DNA from 2 places in the Bradyrhizobium lupini genome. Region 2 is predicted to be linked to the other one. Evidence: riboswitches for the same ligand, from Rfam matches in the RefSeq annotation. Region 2 holds a riboswitch; the other holds the start of a gene.

Region 1 (8,974 bases), 1.7 Mb from region 2:
AATTGAAACAAGCCATGTTCGGTTCGGAGGCTCGTCCTTTACGAACGAGCCGGGTTTCGCGGCGGCGGCGCGCCAGAGCGGCCCGGATATGAGTCGGAGAGGCTTCAGTCGGCAGGGCTCGGCGAAATCGTGAACGATGCGCACCGCCGGGCGCCTCGGCTCAGTGTCTCGCCCAGCTGCGTAGGTCTTGTTACCGCCGTTCCCGCGTGCGGCCGGCAAGCTGGCAAGCGAACTTCACCACAAGCATCTGCGATCACCTCTAGCCGGGCCTGGCGCCTTGTAGCATCTGTGACACTGAATGTAGTGATCAAACCAAGACATCCGCCTTTGTTTGTTCCTCCGGACCCGTTCTACAACTAAATCAGCAACTTGCATCTCGCGGACGCAACTGGCATCGCAGTTGCTAATTGTCCAACCACACCGTGAGCGCTGAGCGCGGCCAGCGGTGTAAGACGGAGACATCAACTTTGCGGGAGCGTATTGGCCACCCAATCGCTCGATGGAGCACCGATGCGGCCACCGGACAGCTTACTGCGTGCGGCACACTTGTTGTTGTCAGATCGACCTTCACGCCGAACGTTGAGGCGCTAGTCTGATCGACCAACAGAAAGGCCGCGATCTAAGCTCAAAGCGAACTCGCGAATCACATAAGCCCCTCAAGCCCGTGCGTGAACGCCGGCGGCGAGCTCCTCAGAGTCGTACATTTTTGATGCAGCCTCGCTTCAGAGGATCCGCTGCATGCTGCGCCGGACCCTCGAGGAGTGCGTGGCATCGCTTTCGACTGTTTCCTTTTCTAACAATCAGAACTAATGAGGCGGTGTATGAACATGTCGATCCCGGAGCTTCGGGTTGTCGCTGAAGCATCTATTTTAGCTATTGGGCTGCTGATGTCGTCAGGAGCTAACGCCGACGATGATCTGATGAGAAACGCCAAGCAGATCTTCCATCCAATCCCCTCGGTCATTCCTGCGGTAAAAAACAATCCGGTGACGCATGGAAAGGTGGAGCTTGGCAAGATGCTGTTCTTCGATCCGCGGCTATCGGCGAGCGGGGTCATTAGCTGCAATACGTGCCACAATCTCGGCACCGGCGGAGTCGATGCCGGTCCGACCTCCGTTGGTCACGGCTGGAAGGTCGGCCTGCGCCGGGCCCCAACTGTCTACAACGCAGTGTTCAATGCGGCGCAATTTTGGGACGGACGCGCCGCGGACCTCAAGGCGCAGGCCACCGGCCCGGTGCAGGCGAGTGCCGAAATGAATGCGACTCCAGATCATGTGCTCGGTATCTTGAACTCAATGCCCGGCTATGTCGTCTTGTTCAAGAACGCTTTTCCGAACGAAGCGAGACCGGTCACCTTTGAAAATTTTGCGAAGGCGATCGAGGCTTTTGAAGCGTCTCTCATTACACCTGCGGCTCCATTCGATCAGTATCTGGAGGGCAATACACATGCCCTCGATGATCAGCAGAAGTCAGGGTTGGCACTGTTTATGGCGAAGGGATGTTCCTCTTGCCACAATGGTATCAATCTCGGTGGACAGGCCTACTTCCCGTTCGGCGTGATGAAAAAGCCGGACGCAAGCGTGCTTCCGGACGCCGATAAGGGCCGGTTCGCGGTCACCAGGGCGGTCGGCGACGAATATGTCTTCCGCGCGGCGCCATTGCGAAACGTCGCGTTGCGAGCCCCTTACTTTCATTCGGGACAGGTTTGGAGCCTGAAGCAAGCTGTTGCCCTGATGAGTGAAATCCAGCTCGGCACCAAGCTTAGCGATAGAGAGGAAAACGACATTATCTCATTTCTGAATTCGCTGACCGGTCGGCTGCCTAAGATCGAATATCCGATACTGCCGACGCGCACCAACACGACACCAAAGCCTTCAATAGACAGATAGCCTTAGCAGCACCGGCCTCATTCCCTGCCGAACAGCAACAGATGCGCTCCAAGAACCCGGGGTCCCGCAATGACGCCAAAATGAATGATCCCCTGCTGTCACTGATAAGCAGGCACATAAAAAGCCGCCCGGCCTCAATGCGAGGCCGGGCGAAAGTCACGCGGGAGCGACGCTGCTTTCCGCATCGTTCCAGCTTTCGTCGGTAGGGAGGACCACCGGCGATCGACTTACGACGAGGGCACTCGCCGTCAAACAACAAGAAGCGGATATCGCTCTGCACAAGTTAGCGAGCCGCTTGCCTTCCGCTCCTGTCGTAAACTTCAGGACTTGCTCACCACTTGCCAGCTGTCCGGTTGGCACGGGCAGCGCCTTGATGGAGCTGGGATCCATCGCGCAGGCGGTTTGACTGCCGAGCCCTGAAACTCAACCGTCAGTTTGCCGTCACGCGCCAGTATTTTGGCACCGCCGAATACCAGCAAATCTTCCCGAAGACCGCGCGAAGGCGCAAATTAGGTATGAAATTCCGCAAGGGCGGTAAAATAGATTGTTGTGATGGGACGCATCCACGCGATGGATAAATGAAGCGATAGGACCGTGGTTCGCGTCGAGCGTAAGTGACTTGGAATATGTCACCTAATCGGTATGGCCGGCATGCGGTCGTCCGCCGGATTCGAGCTTGTCGCCGCTGTATGCGATGGCCTCCGCCGGGGCAAACCGGCATTCGTAGGCGCTGGAAACTTTGAAAGCTCGCAAGGTTATCGCGAGCTCCCAAAGCGCGTTCATCTTATTCACAGATAGGTTGGCGACACGCTCCGTACGATCATGCCTCGGCCCGCAACTCGCGTGCGGCGGCCACCATATTGACGAGCGCGGGACGCACCTCCTCCCATCGTCGAGTTTTCAGTCCGCAGTCGGGATTGATCCAGAGCTGCCGATCGGAAACCCGCTGCCGCGCCAACACAATCAGCTGCTTGATCTCGGCTGCTGCGGGAATGCGCGGTGAATGAATGTCATAGACGCCCGGCCCGATTTCATTAGGATATTTGTAGCTCTTGAAAGCGTCGAGCAATTCCATTTTGGAGCGCGACGCCTCGATTGAAATGACGTCGGCATCCATTGCTGCGATCGCATCGATGATTTCGTTGAACTCGGAATAGCACATGTGCGTATGGATCTGAGTTCCGTCAGCGACAGCGGAGGAGCAAACACGGAAACTGTCCACTGCCCAATCTAGATAGTCCTTCCACTGCGATTTGCGCAGTGGCAATCCCTCCCGCAACGCAGCCTCGTCGATCTGGATCATGGTCGCTCCAGCCGCCTCAAGGTCGATGACCTCGTCTCGGATCGCGAGAGCGATCTGTCGGCATGTCTCGCTCCGCGGGATGTCGTCACGGACAAACGACCAGTTCAGGATCGTCACCGGTCCGGTCAGCATAGCCTTGACGGGTTTTTTGGTCAGAGACTGCGCATGTCGCCACCATTTAACGGTCATGGGCTTCGGGCGGGAGACATCTCCAAACAGGATAGGAGGACGAACGCACCGCGAGCCATAAGACTGAACCCAGCCGTGCTTGGTGAATGCGAAACCCAACAGCTGCTCGCCAAAGTATTGAACCATGTCATTGCGCTCGAACTCACCGTGTACGAGCACGTCCAGGCCGATATCTTCCTGCCAATGCACGGTATGGGCTGTCTCCGCTTTCAGAAGCTGCTCGTACTGCGTGTCATTCAGCGCTCCCCGCGCATGAGCTGCACGCGCATTGCGGACGTCCGCCGTTTGCGGAAAGGATCCGATGGTTGTGGTTGGAAACATCGGCAATGCGAAGGCGACGCGCTGGACGTCGGCGCGCTGGGTGAACGCACTGCGACGGCGACGCATGCTATCGTCGATCGCGGCCATTCGTCCGGCGACGTTCGCACTGTGGATCTTCGGCGATGTTTCGCGGGTGACGGATGCATCCTCTGAGAGCGTGAGTTCATCGGCCACGTCGGCAGCATGGCCAGCCAGCGCTTTGCCCAATATCGAAAGTTCCTTGATCTTCTGCACTGAGAACGCCAACCACGTCTTCAGATTGGGATCGAGATCGATCTCTAGTTCAATGTCGGCCGGAACATGAAGCAGCGAGCAGGAGGGGGCAATCTGAACACGGTCCCTGCCCAGTTTTTTGACCATAGGAGCAAGTTGGTCGAGTAGCGCCGGCAGATTAGAGCGCCACACGTTGCGACCATCAACGACACCGAGCGAGACCACGAGATCTCTACCTGCTCTGGCGACAATCGCGTCCAACTGGTCAGGTGCACGAACCAGGTCGACATGAACCCCGGCAACGGGCAAGGCCAAGACTGTTTCAAGATTGTCGCCGACACCCCCGAAGTATGTGGCCAGCATGATTTTAAGGGCCGGCACGGCCTTAGCGAAATGAGCATAGGCCCGGCGGACAGCGGCCCGAGATGCTTCGTCGATGTCCATCACTAGGCATGGCTCGTCGAGCTGAACCCATTCAGCGCCGCGCGAGGCTAGTTCGCGGAGAACATCGACATAGACGGGGAGGAGTCGATCAAGCAGCGACAGCGGATTGAATGCGGGATTTACGCTTTTGCCGAGCTTCAGGAAAGTGACTGGGCCCACTAGGACGGGCCGCGTCTGATAACCGAGGCTTCTTGCCTCCTCATATTCCTCGATCGGCTTCCGAGAGGCATACTTAAAGATCTGATCCTGGTGAAATTCCGGCACCATGTAGTGGTAGTTCGTATCGAACCACTTCGTCATCTCCTGTGCGGCTACGCCGGGCCCATGCTGAGCGTGACCACCGTCTTGAGCGCCACGCGCCATGGTGAAGTAGGTTTTAAGCGACACAGGACCTTCGTTCCAGCCGTAAACGTCGGGAATGGCGCCGACCATTAGGCTGGTATCGAGCACATGGTCGTAGAGCGAGAAGTCATTCGAAGGAATGACGGTCGCACCGCGGGATTTCTGCCGTGCCCAATTAGCGGCACGAAGTCCACTCCCCGCCTCGAGGAGCTCGGCTTCGCTGGATTTTCCCGCCCAGTAGCTCTCGAGTGCGAATTTGAGTTCGCGTCGTGGGCCGATGCGTGACGTCCCCAGTGTGGCAACGGGAAGCGAAAGGATTGACATAGCTTAGACCCCATGTTGGGGCAAAGGCCATGGCGGACGCAGACAGCGAACATCGCGTGAGCGACAACTGCTTGGCGCACACCGGGACGCCCCGCCCGTGGACGATATCTTGTCGAGGCAGGTCTCCTGGCTCACGGGTCGTCGCTGCTGTCCGGCCTTCCCGAAGCCGCATGGCTTCAGTGACTTCGTTGGACAGCGGCTCGCCGCTTACAGTTGCGGGGGCAGCGCCGGCATTGCACCGGCTTCCCTCTTAGCTCCGGATCAAACGAAATCCGGAGACCGCGACGGCTTGAAATTATGCGCACGATGGATCGATGCGTCAACCTACTGATTCTCGCTGCGACATTGCCCAAGCGATTACGAGCGCACTAGGCGGGTACGACGGTCTTGCTCGCGGCCTGGTGAACACGCCCTGATCCGTGGAGGCTCCGCTTGTGAAATGCATTCGCTCCCTGCTCGCGTAACGGTTGAGCTCCACCACCGGAACGAACCCGGGCCGCTTTCGGTATCTGTGTGATCGCGAGGAGGCGACCTTTTCCGTCAGCAGCTTTTCGAACCTGCGCGTCAGGAAGTGCGATCATCCTCGTCCGGCATCCGTTTGCTCACTGCCCACGAGGCTCCGTAAAAATTTCGAAAGCCGGATTGCTCCAGGACCGCACGGATGATCAGGTCGGCTCCTTGGTGTTCGGCGGGCCCGCGACCAGGCACGAGGTCGACCGCTCCGTGAGGTTGGCCAAGATGATCTTCTCGGTGCACTAGGTGTTCACGTGCTGAGCGACTTTTGCGTCGGCTTCGATGCGTCGGTGGCCGCTCGACGCCGGTCTGCCTCGCCTCGACTCGCGGCCCGCGACGATAGGCCTTAACGCGGCCACTGAGCATCGAGGGCCTTGTCCTTGTTCGTGACAAATTCGACGGTGTCCTCCGACAGAGCCCTTTGAGGGGTTCCTCGAGTCGCTCAGCGCCTTAAGCTCATAACGATGTTAATCGACCTCGATGCGCCCCATGCGGTCGTGGTCTCCTCAAGGTCCCACATCTACAACTTCGTTCGCGAAATCGAGCGATGAGGCCTTTTGGTCGCGGGCTGCCTATCCTGTCTTGGACGGGACACAGGTGTCAGGGACCGGACAGACCACCGCGCATTGCGGCGTGTCGCAATGGCCCTCGCACTCCGTACATTTTTTGGCATCGATAACGTAAATGTCGCGCTTCAGACTGATCGCCGCGTTGGGACACTCGAACTCACATGCGCCACAAACGGTGCATTGCGAAGCGACGATCTTGTAAGCCATGCCTTCCGACTCCTTAGGCGAGCGATGCCATGGGCGATCCCTTTCAAATGCCGTGCCAAACGCAGACGCGCTCAATGTTGGGCAATTTTCCCAATTCGGCTGTCCCGGGTCTGAGACCATGTTGCATCTGCGACAGCAACAGGTCGCTTCAATTTCAGGCTACGAGCCCTCGGGCCCTCTTGCGAGAGCCAGTCGCGACTTGACTCTGAAAGCGTCTGTTTGGCACGTCAGCGCGGGAGCAAGCGAGGCTGACGCTTCCTCAACCGGCGGCGACAAAAAGCCGCGAACGGCGCAGGTCTAGGTCGGATCTCGGCAAACCTCCGGTCACATCACCCCGACTGGAGGTTTGTGCAAGCCTCGCTCATGGCTGCAACGCTAGCTGCGGAGGACTCGCTGGAGGCTTGCCAAAACGGGCTTGTTGTATAACAAGCTTCGGAGGGAAATGAAGTGGCGGCGGGACGCGCAACACTGGCTTTGCAGACCGATTGAATTGCACTCAGCCTCATGCCTGGTGCGAGTAGGCATGGCGGTGCTCGTGATCGTCGCTTGGCCGCACTCAGCCACTCGCAACTATTTTGGACGAGCTGGAGCAGGGTTGAAAGATGACTGTGCAAATTGCTTCAGTGGCATGGCTTTTCCGAACAAATGGCCCTGCGCAAGGTCGAAGCCGAGTTCGGCCACAGCGATTAGGTCGGCCTGGCTCTCCACACCTTCGGCGACGGTGCGCACATTATACTCTTTGGCTATATCGACGATATGGCGGCACACCGTTCGCTTGAGGGGCCCATTCGCGCAGCCGCCGACGAACTGACGATCCACTTTCAATTTCATGAACGGGAATTTTGTCACCCCCATCAGCTGCGGCCAATTGGCACCGACATTGTCGATTGCAAGGCCAATGTTGTGAAAGCGAACCTCACGCGCAACCTCGACCAGGAGATCTAGGTTCTGGATAGCTTCCACGCTCTCGATTTCAATCGTCAAACCGCCGAAAGCGGGGTGCGACGGCATGCGCCGACAGAGATCGCGTACCGCCTGCGGGTCAATCAGGAATGCTGCCGGGAGATTGATGGAGAGATCAATCGAAGTTTGCTGCTCCAGAAGATACTGCCAATCCTTGATCGCGCGGTCGATCACGAACTGCGACAACCCCCTAAAATGCGGATCGTGAGGTTCCGGGATGAAATAGGCTGGTGGAACGACGCCCCAGGTCGGGTGCCGCATTCGCACATGCGCCTCGGCGCCGCGGCGGCTAAGGGTACACGCGTCAAACTTCGGCTCATACCAGAGCTCAAGCCAGCCAGCGTGTAAGGCTTCTCCGACATGGACCGCGGGACGGGGCGCCGGCTCTCTTGGCAAGAGCATGGCGATCCGATCGCGCAACGTCTCGGCTGCAAACGGCGCCTTGAGCGGCGGCAGCATAGCAAGTCCATATTCACTACCGACCTGCTGCACTGCCGCCATGATGATCGACTCGCGGGCTCCGAACGCCAGCACTCGGCCTGCAAATTCTTCGCGTACCAGCATCTCGAGCAATCGTCCAGGCTCGATGCGGTCCGAGCCAATGCCGAGCAGGATCAGATCAGGGAGCTCCGTGCGGAGTACGTGCGGCATCTCGTCAGCAGTCCTGCATTCGCTGATAACAAATCCCATATCCTCCAGCACATCCCGTAGAAAGGCGCGCAGATGCCGCTTGCCGACCAGGCACGCCCGCGGCCGCACCTTACGTTGCCCGAAGATTACAGGTTTCCCTCCGACCAGTCCGGCCTGCCCATGTTCCATCGCAACCACTCCCGTTCCGTGAGGGTGCCTTAAACGAGGAGCGAAGGTCCAAACAAGCTGTGCTTCCCGATATCTTTCGATTGTTCGAGATAAGCTTAAGATAGTGCATTGGTGTGCAAGATCTTTCGCGATCTTGCTCAGACGATTTTATCGGGCGCACGCGTATGATACCTGTCGCGCTTCGCGCAACTTTGTGCGAGTGACGCACGCGAGGTCGGAATCTCTCCTTCGCACGCACCGAGCTGACGCTCTATGGCGCTGCGATCATCGAGGCGCACGATTTATTGAATCGAGTAGTTCGTGAGCGACGATCGGCAATCACTCTTACGAACGTTTGATCGGCATGACCGGCGTGTGCCGTTTGGTGAATATTTTCCAATCGAAGGCAACCCATCATGAGTTCGCAGCCGCTCAAGCCGCAGTCGATTCTGAGAACGGCAATGGCTTGCAATTACCTCAACTCTGTTGCCTATAGCGAGTGTGGACGTGCTGCTTCCTACCGAGCCTGATAGTTGCTTTCAATTGCGTTTTCTGTATTCTCCTGAGCATGAATTTCCTCCAGAGGGCTAGGTCGGGTGTTCGTGTTGGCGCTGAAGGGCAAGGCCTGTCCAGCGCGGGCACGGCTTTGCGCAAGAGCGTGCCAGGAGATGAGAACGCGGTCGCAAAAGCGGTCGAAGAGCTACTTTCCGAGTTAGGTGGCCCCGGACCGGAGTTCAGCCTTCAAGGCGCGAAGCGGGCGGCGTTGCACCTGATTCAGGATCCCGAACAGGGCTTCATTTTTGTCGTCGAGGAACAAGGCACCGGGCAGATTGTAGGGATAGCTAGCATCTCGGCCGTACAGGCCGTGAGAGCAGCCGGAGCGTACGGCGTGCTTCAGG
Region 2 (8,974 bases):
ATGCCCATCTCGCCGAAGATCAGAAGATCGGGCTGCCCGGCCTGTGCGCGCGTCACCGCACGTCGGCCGGCTTCGAACGCAAATGCCAGCTCCGTGGGGGTGAGCGCAGCTTCGACGCTGAAATCGCGCGTACCGCTGCGCGGCTTGTCGGTCATGATTCCAGCCATCTCCCCCTGCGCCAGCGTGCCGGCGTCGACGACCTCCAGGCTGGAGCCCAGCTCACGCGCGAGCACCGAGATTGCGGCACCGCCGGAGGCAAAGTTCGCCAGCATCGCGATGGTCACTTCCTGCGGATAGGCCGAGACGCCCTGCGCGACGATGCCGTGATCGCCGGCGAAGATGATGATCGGCACCCGCGCCGCGCGCGGCTGCTCGGTTGCTTGCAGGCCCGCAAGCTCGATCGCGAGCTGCTCGAGCCGGCCGAGCGCGCCGGTCGGTTTCGTCAGTTGCGCCTGCCGCGCCACCGCCGCCTCGCGGTGGACTGCGGAGATATCGGGGCATTGTTGGGTGACCCATTCGGGGAGCATGCTGCCTCGCTTGCCTTACGGCCTGCGCTTGAGGATGTAACTGTCCATGATCCAGCCGTGCCGTTCGCGCGCCTCTTGCCGCACGGCGACGATGCGCGGGCCGATCTCGGCCAGCGCGCCGGACATCACGATCTGATCGGGCATGCCGAGATAGGCCCCCCACCAGATGTGCAGGCCCGCCGGATCAAGCGACTGGAATGCCGTGCCGCCGTCGAGCATCACCACCACGGTGTCGACACCTGCCGGCCAACCGCCATCGCGCAAGCGGCGTCCGGTCGTGATCAGAAACGGCTCGCCGATGTCGTTGAGCGGCATCGCATGCGCCGCGCACAGCGTCTGGATCGAGGTGATGCCGGGCACGACTTCGATTGTCGGCAAGGGATCGAGCCGCCGCGCGATACGCAGCGAGGAATCGTAAAGCGAGGGATCGCCCCAGATCAACAGCGCGACCTTGCCTTCGCCTTCGAGATGATCCCCGATCGTCTGCGACCAGACGGCGGCCACGGCATCATGCCAATCGTCCACGCCCTTGCGATAGTCCGCTTCAGCGGCGTCCCGCACGGGCAGATCGAACTCGGCAATACGCGTCCTGTCGCTGGTGAGCGCATCCGCGCAGATCGTCCGCCTGAGATCGGCGAGATCGGATTTTGTAGTCCCCTTGCGCGGGATCAGGACGAGATCGGCCGCGTTGATGGCAGTAATCGCGGCGCGCGTCAGCTGCTCGGGATCGCCGCAACCGATGCCTATCAGAGAGAGCGTGAGCATCGTGGCTGCGAAGGGCGGCCATCATGGCCGCCCGTTCGCTTGTCTCTAGGCCGCGTTGTGCAAACGCGGCGTGACGAGGCCGGGCGCGGTGACGCCGCGCAACGACTTCGCCAGCGCGAGCACGCCGAGATCGGCGAGCGGCTCGATCACGATGACCAGCGCATAGGACGCCGCGAAGGTCGCGATGTTGGCGAGGTTGGTCGCGCCGAAGCCGGAGCCATAAATCGCCCAGAACGCCACCCAGGCGATGACGCCCGCCTGATAGGTCGTCGAAAGCGCCAGCGCCTGGCGGTACTTCAGATCGACATAGGCCGTGTTGCTCGAAATGATCCGCGTGGCGATCGCCTGGATTCCGAACAGCGGCACCAATAGCGTGGTGACGTTCATGCCATATTGCGGCAGGTCGGGCGGCTCGAAGAAGATGCCCTGGAACAGCAGGCCAAACGCGAGGCCGAAGGCCGCAGGCGCCGCGCCAAACAGCAGGAACAAGGTCGAGCCGAGGATGAAGTGCACTTCGGAGACGCCGACCGGGAAGTGCGGCAGGATCTCGAAGAAGATAAACACAAGTCCCGTGGTGGCGAGCGTCCGCGCCGCGAACGACGTGATGCCCTGCTCGCGCACGGTCTCAGCCGCGAGCTTCAGGGCAACACCGCCGACAGCGATGCCGGTTGCGTAACTCAATACGAGCTTGGCGTCCGAGACTAGTCCGGGTTCGATATGCATGGCTCAGATCCTTCTTGCCGTCACACCCGACGGCCTTGGCCTCAAAACATGCACGGCCGGTCTCCTGGCTCGCGGTTCACTGGGAGTCTCCGGCCTTCCCGGGCCTCGCGGCCCAGTGGCTGATCGAAGTCCCTCACCGCTTACAGTCGCGGGGGCGGCTGGGGTTTTGGGCGCCGCAACTGGGTCCGCCCATCCCCATTCCCGATTATGCTCCGGCGCTTTGCGCCGCGTCGAGCACCATGCGTCTCCTGTGTGCCTCTTTCGCCGGCCGGGCGTCAAGGGGCGACGGGCGGACGAGGCGGTCATGACGGATAATTCCCCGCCAGCGCGCCGAACAGGATGACGGCCGCCGTGGAGGCCGCTCCGCCCCGCGCAAGCTGCTCAGCAAGTTCCGAAATGGTGGTGCGGACCAGCCGCTCATCGGGACGGCCGAGCGATTCGGCAAACAACGCCGGCGTGGTTGGGGCGAGCCCGTGCTCGATCAATTTGACGACCAACGCCGGAAACGTCCGCCGGCCCATATAGACCACGGTTGTCGCCTCCGGATCGGCCAGCGCCGCCCAATTGAGATCTGGCGGCAGCTCGCCGGTGACGTCCGCCCCGGTCACGAACTGCACGCGGCGCGAGGTGTGACGCCGGGTCAGCGGAATGCCGGCTTGCGCGGCGGCGACACAGGCCGAGGTGACGCCGGGAATGATCTCGTAGCCGATGCCCGCTTCGCGCAGCGTCTCGAGCTCCTCCTCAAGCCGGCCAAAGATGCCGGCATCGCCCGACTTCAATCGCACCACGCGCGCGCCTGTCACGGCATAGTCGACCAGCAGGCGGTTGACATGGTGCTGCTTGGTCGAGGCCCGCCCTGCCCGCTTTCCCACCGCGACGAGATTGGCGCCGGGCCGGGCCAGATCGAGGATCGCGCCTGAAGCAAGATCGTCATAGAGCACAACGTCGGCCTCGCGCAGCCGCGCTGCACCCTTGAGCGTGAGCAGCTCGGGATCGCCGGGCCCGGCGGAGACAAAGGAGACAAAACCGCTCACCGGTCCTCCGCGATCAGATGGAAGAACGTGCCGGTGGCTTGTCCCCGCCGCGAGCCGGTCTCGGCAATGACCGCACCTGTCGCGTCGTGCACGACCGCCAGCGCCGTGTCGGGCTGCGCGACTATGGTCGAATAGTGGAATTCATGGCCACGCAGGCGTGCACCCGCCTGATGACCCGGCATCGGCGCGGCGAGCTCGGCCAGACGATAGCCCAGATGCATGCGGCGCTTGGCAAAGCTCGTCTCCAGGCCGAGCAGGCCCGTCATCTCGTGGCTGATGCCATCGGCGTCGGTCAAAGCGGTGCCCAGCACCATATAGCCCCCGCATTCGCCGTGCACCGGGCGCGTCTCGGCGAAGGCGCGCAATCCGCTGCGGAAGCGCGCATTGGCAGCGATCCTGCCGGCCTGCAGCTCGGGATAGCCGCCAGGCAGCCAGCACACATCGGCGACCGGATCAGGGGCTTCATCGGCGAGCGGCGAGAATGTCGAGATCTCCGCACCCGCCGCGCGCCACGCTTCCAGCATGTGCGGATAGACGAAGGAGAACGCGGCATCACGGGCAAGCGCAATGCGCTGGCCGGGCGGCGTCACGTTGACGCCGCTTGCGGCAGGTTGCGGCGACCAGGTGGCCGCCGAACGCAGCACCGCGTCGAGATCGACATGCTCGGCAACGAAGCGCGCGGCCTCGTCGATCAGCTTGCCGATTTCCGCCTGCTCCTCGGCCTGCACCAGTCCGAGATGCCGCTTCGGCAGGCTGATCTCGGCATGGCGCGGCAGCGCGCCGAATACGGCGATGCCGGCATCCAGCAGCGCGCGCCGCACGAGGGCTTCGTGGCGCGGGCTCGCAACGCGATTGAGCACGACGCCTGCAAGGCGCACACCGGGGCGGTAGTCGCGAAGGCCCGCCGCGATCGCGGCCGCCGTTTGTGCCTGTCCTGAGGGATCGATCACCAGCAGCACCGGCCAGTCCAGCATCTCCGCGATGTCGGCGGTCGCCCCGGTGCCGCAGACGCCACGCGCGGCGACGCCGTCGAACAGACCCATCGAGCCTTCGGCCAGCACGACATCGGCGTCAATGCCGCGACTGACGAGATGCGAGATTGTCCCGCGATCCATCGCCCAACTGTCGACATTGACCGAGGCGCGTCCCGTCGCGGCGGCATGAAACGCGGGATCGATGTAATCGGGGCCGCTCTTGAAGCACTGCACCCGCAATCCGCTGTTGCGCCAGGCGCGAGCAAGCGCCAGCGTCAGTGTGGTCTTGCCGACGCCGGAGGCCGGCGCGGAGATAACGAGCCCTGCCGCCATCACGACACCTCCGGAAAGCGCGGCTCGGCGCCGACCGGCCGATAGCGGCGGTCATAGTCGGCAGCATAGAGACGGCTCTCGGAAAAATCCGCCGAGCCCAGCGTCTTGCCGACCAGGATCAACGCGGTGCGCTCCATCTCGCCCCCGACCGCAGCGTCGAGTGTTGCGAGCGTGGCGCGGATGATGCGCTGCTCGGGCCAGCTCGCACGCCAGACGATCGCGACCGGGCAATCCGCGCCATAATGCGGCGTCAGCTCAGCGAAGACCTTGTCGAGCAGATGAATCGACAGATGGATGGCGAGCACCGCGCCGGTGGCGGCGAAGGCGGCAAGCTTCTCGCCTTCGGGCATCGCGCTGGCGCGGCCCGGCGTGCGCGTCAGCACCACGGTCTGGGCAAGGCCGGGCAGCGTCAGCTCGGCCTCCAGCGCAGCCGCGGCGGCCGAGAAAGAGGGAACGCCGGGCGTGACCGTGTAGGGAATGTCGAGCGTGCGCAGGCGGCGGAGCTGTTCGCCCATCGCCGACCAGATCGAGAGATCACCGGAATGCAGCCGCGCAACGTCCTTGCCATCGGCATGGGCGGCGGCGATCTCCGCGACGATCTCATCGAGCGACAGCGGCGCGGTGTTGACGATCCGCGCCCCGGGCGGGCAATGCGCCAAGACGCCCTCGGGCACAAGTGAGCCAGCATAGAGGCAGACCGGACAGGCGGCGATGAGATCGCGGCCGCGCAACGTCAGCAAGTCAGGAGCGCCTGGCCCTGCCCCGATGAAATGCACCGTCATGCGCCGTCTCCTTCCGCGATCGCCGCGGTCGCGGTGCGATCCTGCGAGACCACCCGCGTCGCAATCAATCGCGCGCGAGGTCCGGCCGCTGCGAGCGCCGCCGCCTCGGCAACCGATCCCGTCCCGAACTTTTCCACGACGAGCTTTGACTGCGTCGGCGTGTCGATGCCAACAAGCACTTCGGCGGCAACCGCCTTGATCGGCAAGCCGCATTCGCGCGCGAGCTGCTTCAACACCTCCTCGTCGGCCTTATCGCTGACCGTCGCCACTGCTGCGAGGCCTTCGGGACCACCGGCCGCCAGAAGCGCCTCACGCAGCGAGGCCAGCGTGACGTCCCGCTTGAATCCGAGCCCGGCGACCTTCATCGGACCGCGCTCCATTGCACCACGGGCCGCACGGCCTCCCAGGACCGGTAGCGGCCGAGCGAAGCGGCATGCGCAATCTCGACCCGCATCAATTCGCCGCCGTGGCGCTGGTGCAGCTCACCGAGCAACGCTTCCGTCTCCAACGTTACTGAATGCGCGACCAGCCGCGTACCGGGCGAGAGCCGCGGCCAGATGGCGTCGAACATCGCGATGTCGAGACCGCCGCCGATGAACACGGCGTCAGGCCCGTCCAGCGTAGCAAGGGTTTCAGGCGCTTTTCCCGCGATGACTGTGATCCGATGTGCCAACCCGAACGCCGTCGCATTGCTGCGAATGTTCGCTGCGCGATCCTCGCGCGCCTCGACGGCGATCGCGGTGCCCCCGCACAGCGTCCACTCGACCGAGATCGAGCCCGAGCCCGCACCGATGTCCCATAGCCGTTCACCGGGACGCGGCGCCAGCGCCGAAAGCGCGAGCGCACGGACCGGACGCTTAGTGATCTGGCCGTCATGGACGAAGAGTTCGTCCGATAGTCCCGAGCTGTGGGGGATGCCCTGCGCGCCCGCCGCCTCAACGGCTACCGCGACCAGATTTCCGGCAAGATCGCCTGCGAAGCTGTCGGCGCGATGCGCGTTGATCCTTTCGCGCGGCCCGCCAAGCGCAGCGAGTGTCCAGAATGCCGAGGCACCCCATCCGCGCGCCGTCAGCCATTTCGCGAGATCGCCTGCCGCCTTTGCGTCGCGCACGAGACAAATGATGCGTGCCCCTCGCGCCAGGTGTGGCACGAGACGCTCGAATGGCGCGGCGTGGAGACCGAGACAGGCAACGGATTCCAGACGCCAGCCAAGCCGCGCAGCAACGAGCGAGAATGTCGAGGGAGCCGCATACGCGATCCATTCGTCGCCATGGAGCTTCTCGGCGAGGCTCGCGCCGGCCCCGTGCCAGAACGGATCGCCGGAGGCGAGCACCGCCGTCGGGCGACCACGGCAGCTCAACACGATTTCTGCATCGAACGGCACCGGCCATGGACGGCCGCGCCCGGTTATGCCGGCGAGTGCAAGATGCCGTTCACCGCCAAAGACAGTTTCGGCATCATCGAGCGCCTTTCGGCTTGCCTCGGACAGCCCGGCAAGGCCATCTTCGCCGATACCGATGATGGTCAGCCAGGGATCAGCCATGACGCGCGCCCTCATTCTGGGCGGAACGGCCGACGCGAGCCTGCTCGCGGCGGAGATCGCGCGCGCCGGCGTCGATGCCGTGTATTCCTATGGCGGCCGCACCCGCGCGCCCGCCGGTCAGCCGTTGCCGACGCGGATCGGCGGTTTTGGCGGCGCAAGCGGACTTGTCGATTACATTGGTCGGAAACACATCACGCATGTAATCGACGCGACGCATCCCTTTGCCGCCGAGATGAGCCGCAATGCGGTCGCGGCATGTGCGGAAACCGGCACGCCGCTGATCGCTCTCGAGCGAGCGCCGTGGACCAAAGCGCCCGGCGACAACTGGATCGAAATACCTGATGTCGACGCCGCGGTCACCGCACTGCCTGAAGTGCCGGCAAATGTGTTCCTCGCCATCGGCCGCCAGCACATCGCGCCGTTCGCGACCAAGCCGCAGCACGCCTACACGCTGAGATTCGTCGATCCGCCCGATGCGCCGGTGCCCTTCGCCGCGGACGTCATCGTGTCGCGTGGGCCGTTTACGCTTGAGGGCGAACTGGAGATGCTGCGCGCGCGAGGCATCACCCGGATCGTCGCCCGCAATTCCGGCGGCGACGGCGCGCGCGCCAAGATCGACGCCGCCCGCAGGCTCGGCCTGCCCGTGATCATGATCTCGCGGCCGCAACTGCCGGAACGCTTGCGGGTCGAGAGCGTGGCCGAGATCATGCAGTGGCTCGGTCATCGGGCCTGCCTCGGCGCATAGACCCAGCGGCCGACGCGGCGTGTCTGCGAGTTGCCGACGATCACCAGCGTGCGCATGTCGGCCATCTCGGGCCGGGCTTCGTTCAGCCTGACGGTCTCGATCTTTTCGTCGGCGGCGCTGATCGCGCGCGCGAAAATCACAAGACGGTCGCCACAGCCGGCCTCGTTCAGCACCGCGAGCGCACGGCCAAATCCTTCCGGCCGGCTCGCCGAGCGCGGATTGTACATCGCGATGGCAAAATCGGCTTCCGCGGCGAGCCGCAGGCGCTTCTCGATCACCGCCCACGGCTTGAGATTATCGGAGAGATTGATCGCGCAGAAATCATGGCCGAGCGGTGCGCCGGCGCGCGCGGCAGCCGCCAGCATCGCAGTGACGCCGGGCAGCACGCGGATCGGCAGCTCCTGCCATTGCGGCGCCTGTTCGAGCGCCTCGAACACGGCGGACGCCATCGCGAAGACGCCGGGGTCGCCGGAGGACACGATGACGACTTGGCCGCCTTCGGCCGCGAGCCGCAGCGCCTCGCTCGCGCGCTGCAGCTCTTCGCGATTGTCGGAAGGATGCAAAGTGAGCCCTGCCCGCGCTGGCACGCGCGCGACATAGGGCGCGTAGCCCAGAATGTCGGTCGCGGCGGCAAGCGCGGCGGAGACCTCGGGCGTCACCAGCGCAGCGCTGCCCGGGCCGAGGCCAGCGATGGTCAGCGTGCCCGTCATTCGGCGGCGTCCGGATGCCGGCCCTTGCCGTGCACGAGCACGATCGCAAAATAGGGGCAGTCGGCGGCGTCGATCTCCGCAAGCCGCACCACGCGCTCGCCCGGCATGGTGCCGCGCTCGACCAGCCACGCATCGTCCAGCCGTCCGGCGGCAGCGAGCGCGCGGCGCACTTTCGCGAGATTGCGCCCAGTCTTCATGATCACGAGCGCATCGGAATCGCGCATGCGGCGTTCGAGCTCGTCCTCGGCGAGCGTGCCCATGAGCACCGTCGTCACGTCGTCGCCGAGCGCAATCGGCTGTCCCACGCCATTCCAGCAGCCGACCATGCCGGGAATGCCGGCGATCACCTCGATCTCGACGCGGCCCTGCAGGCGCATGTGCAGATGCATGAAGGAGCCGTAGAAGTAAGGATCGCCCTCGCAGAGCACGACGACGTCGACCGCGCGCGCCAGCCGCGCCAGTCGCTCCGCCCATTCGTCGTAGAAGCCGGCAAGCAACTGGACATATTCAGGCGTGTCGAAGGCGATCTCGGTCGTAACAGGATATTCCATCGGATATTCGGTGACGTCGGCAGCCAGCATGCCCTCGACGATGCGGCGCGCCTGGCCGGGCCGGCCCTTTTTGCGGAAATAGGCGACATGCCTCGCGCCGCGCACCGTGCGATCGGCGCGCACGCTCATCATATCAGGGTCACCGGGGCCGAGACCGCAGCAGATGATGCGTCCCATCGCTATTCGCTCCGGCTCGCCAGCGCGTTCACGGCGGCGACCGTGATCGCGGAACCGCCAAGGCGGCCCTCGACCGTCAGCGCCGGCACCGGGGAAACGGCCATCAGCGC

Evidence for each region. Region 2 has a riboswitch for cobalamin ahead of AB3L03_RS05425 (energy-coupling factor ABC transporter permease). Riboswitches for the same ligand answer to the same signal wherever they lie in the genome.
Region 1: it holds a riboswitch for cobalamin, as region 2 does, so the genes downstream of both, metE (5-methyltetrahydropteroyltriglutamate--homocysteine S-methyltransferase) here and AB3L03_RS05425 (energy-coupling factor ABC transporter permease) in region 2, are expected to answer to the same signal.

What each region holds. Positions count from the first base shown of each region.
Region 1 covers NZ_CP162553.1:2,752,945-2,761,918, forward strand. The annotation lists gene AB3L03_RS13140 (cytochrome-c peroxidase) at 822-1,889, shown strand; gene metE (5-methyltetrahydropteroyltriglutamate--homocysteine S-methyltransferase) at 2,710-5,025, opposite strand; cobalamin riboswitch at 5,124-5,324, opposite strand; gene AB3L03_RS13150 (4Fe-4S binding protein) at 6,111-6,314, opposite strand; gene AB3L03_RS13155 (EAL domain-containing protein) at 6,885-8,096, opposite strand; gene AB3L03_RS13160 (GNAT family N-acetyltransferase) at 8,644-8,974, shown strand, end outside.
Region 2 covers NZ_CP162553.1:1,067,038-1,076,011, forward strand. The annotation lists gene cobT (nicotinate-nucleotide--dimethylbenzimidazole phosphoribosyltransferase) at 1-527, opposite strand, end outside; gene cobF (precorrin-6A synthase (deacetylating)) at 543-1,292, opposite strand; gene AB3L03_RS05425 (energy-coupling factor ABC transporter permease) at 1,338-2,015, opposite strand; cobalamin riboswitch at 2,052-2,272, opposite strand; gene cobA (uroporphyrinogen-III C-methyltransferase) at 2,318-3,049, opposite strand; gene AB3L03_RS05435 (cobyrinate a,c-diamide synthase) at 3,046-4,356, opposite strand; gene cobM (precorrin-4 C(11)-methyltransferase) at 4,356-5,138, opposite strand; gene AB3L03_RS05445 (cobalamin biosynthesis protein) at 5,135-5,503, opposite strand; gene cbiE (precorrin-6y C5,15-methyltransferase (decarboxylating) subunit CbiE) at 5,500-6,681, opposite strand; gene AB3L03_RS05455 (cobalt-precorrin-6A reductase) at 6,680-7,426, shown strand; gene cobJ (precorrin-3B C(17)-methyltransferase) at 7,402-8,136, opposite strand; gene AB3L03_RS05465 (precorrin-2 C(20)-methyltransferase) at 8,133-8,864, opposite strand; gene AB3L03_RS05470 (precorrin-8X methylmutase) at 8,867-8,974, opposite strand, start outside.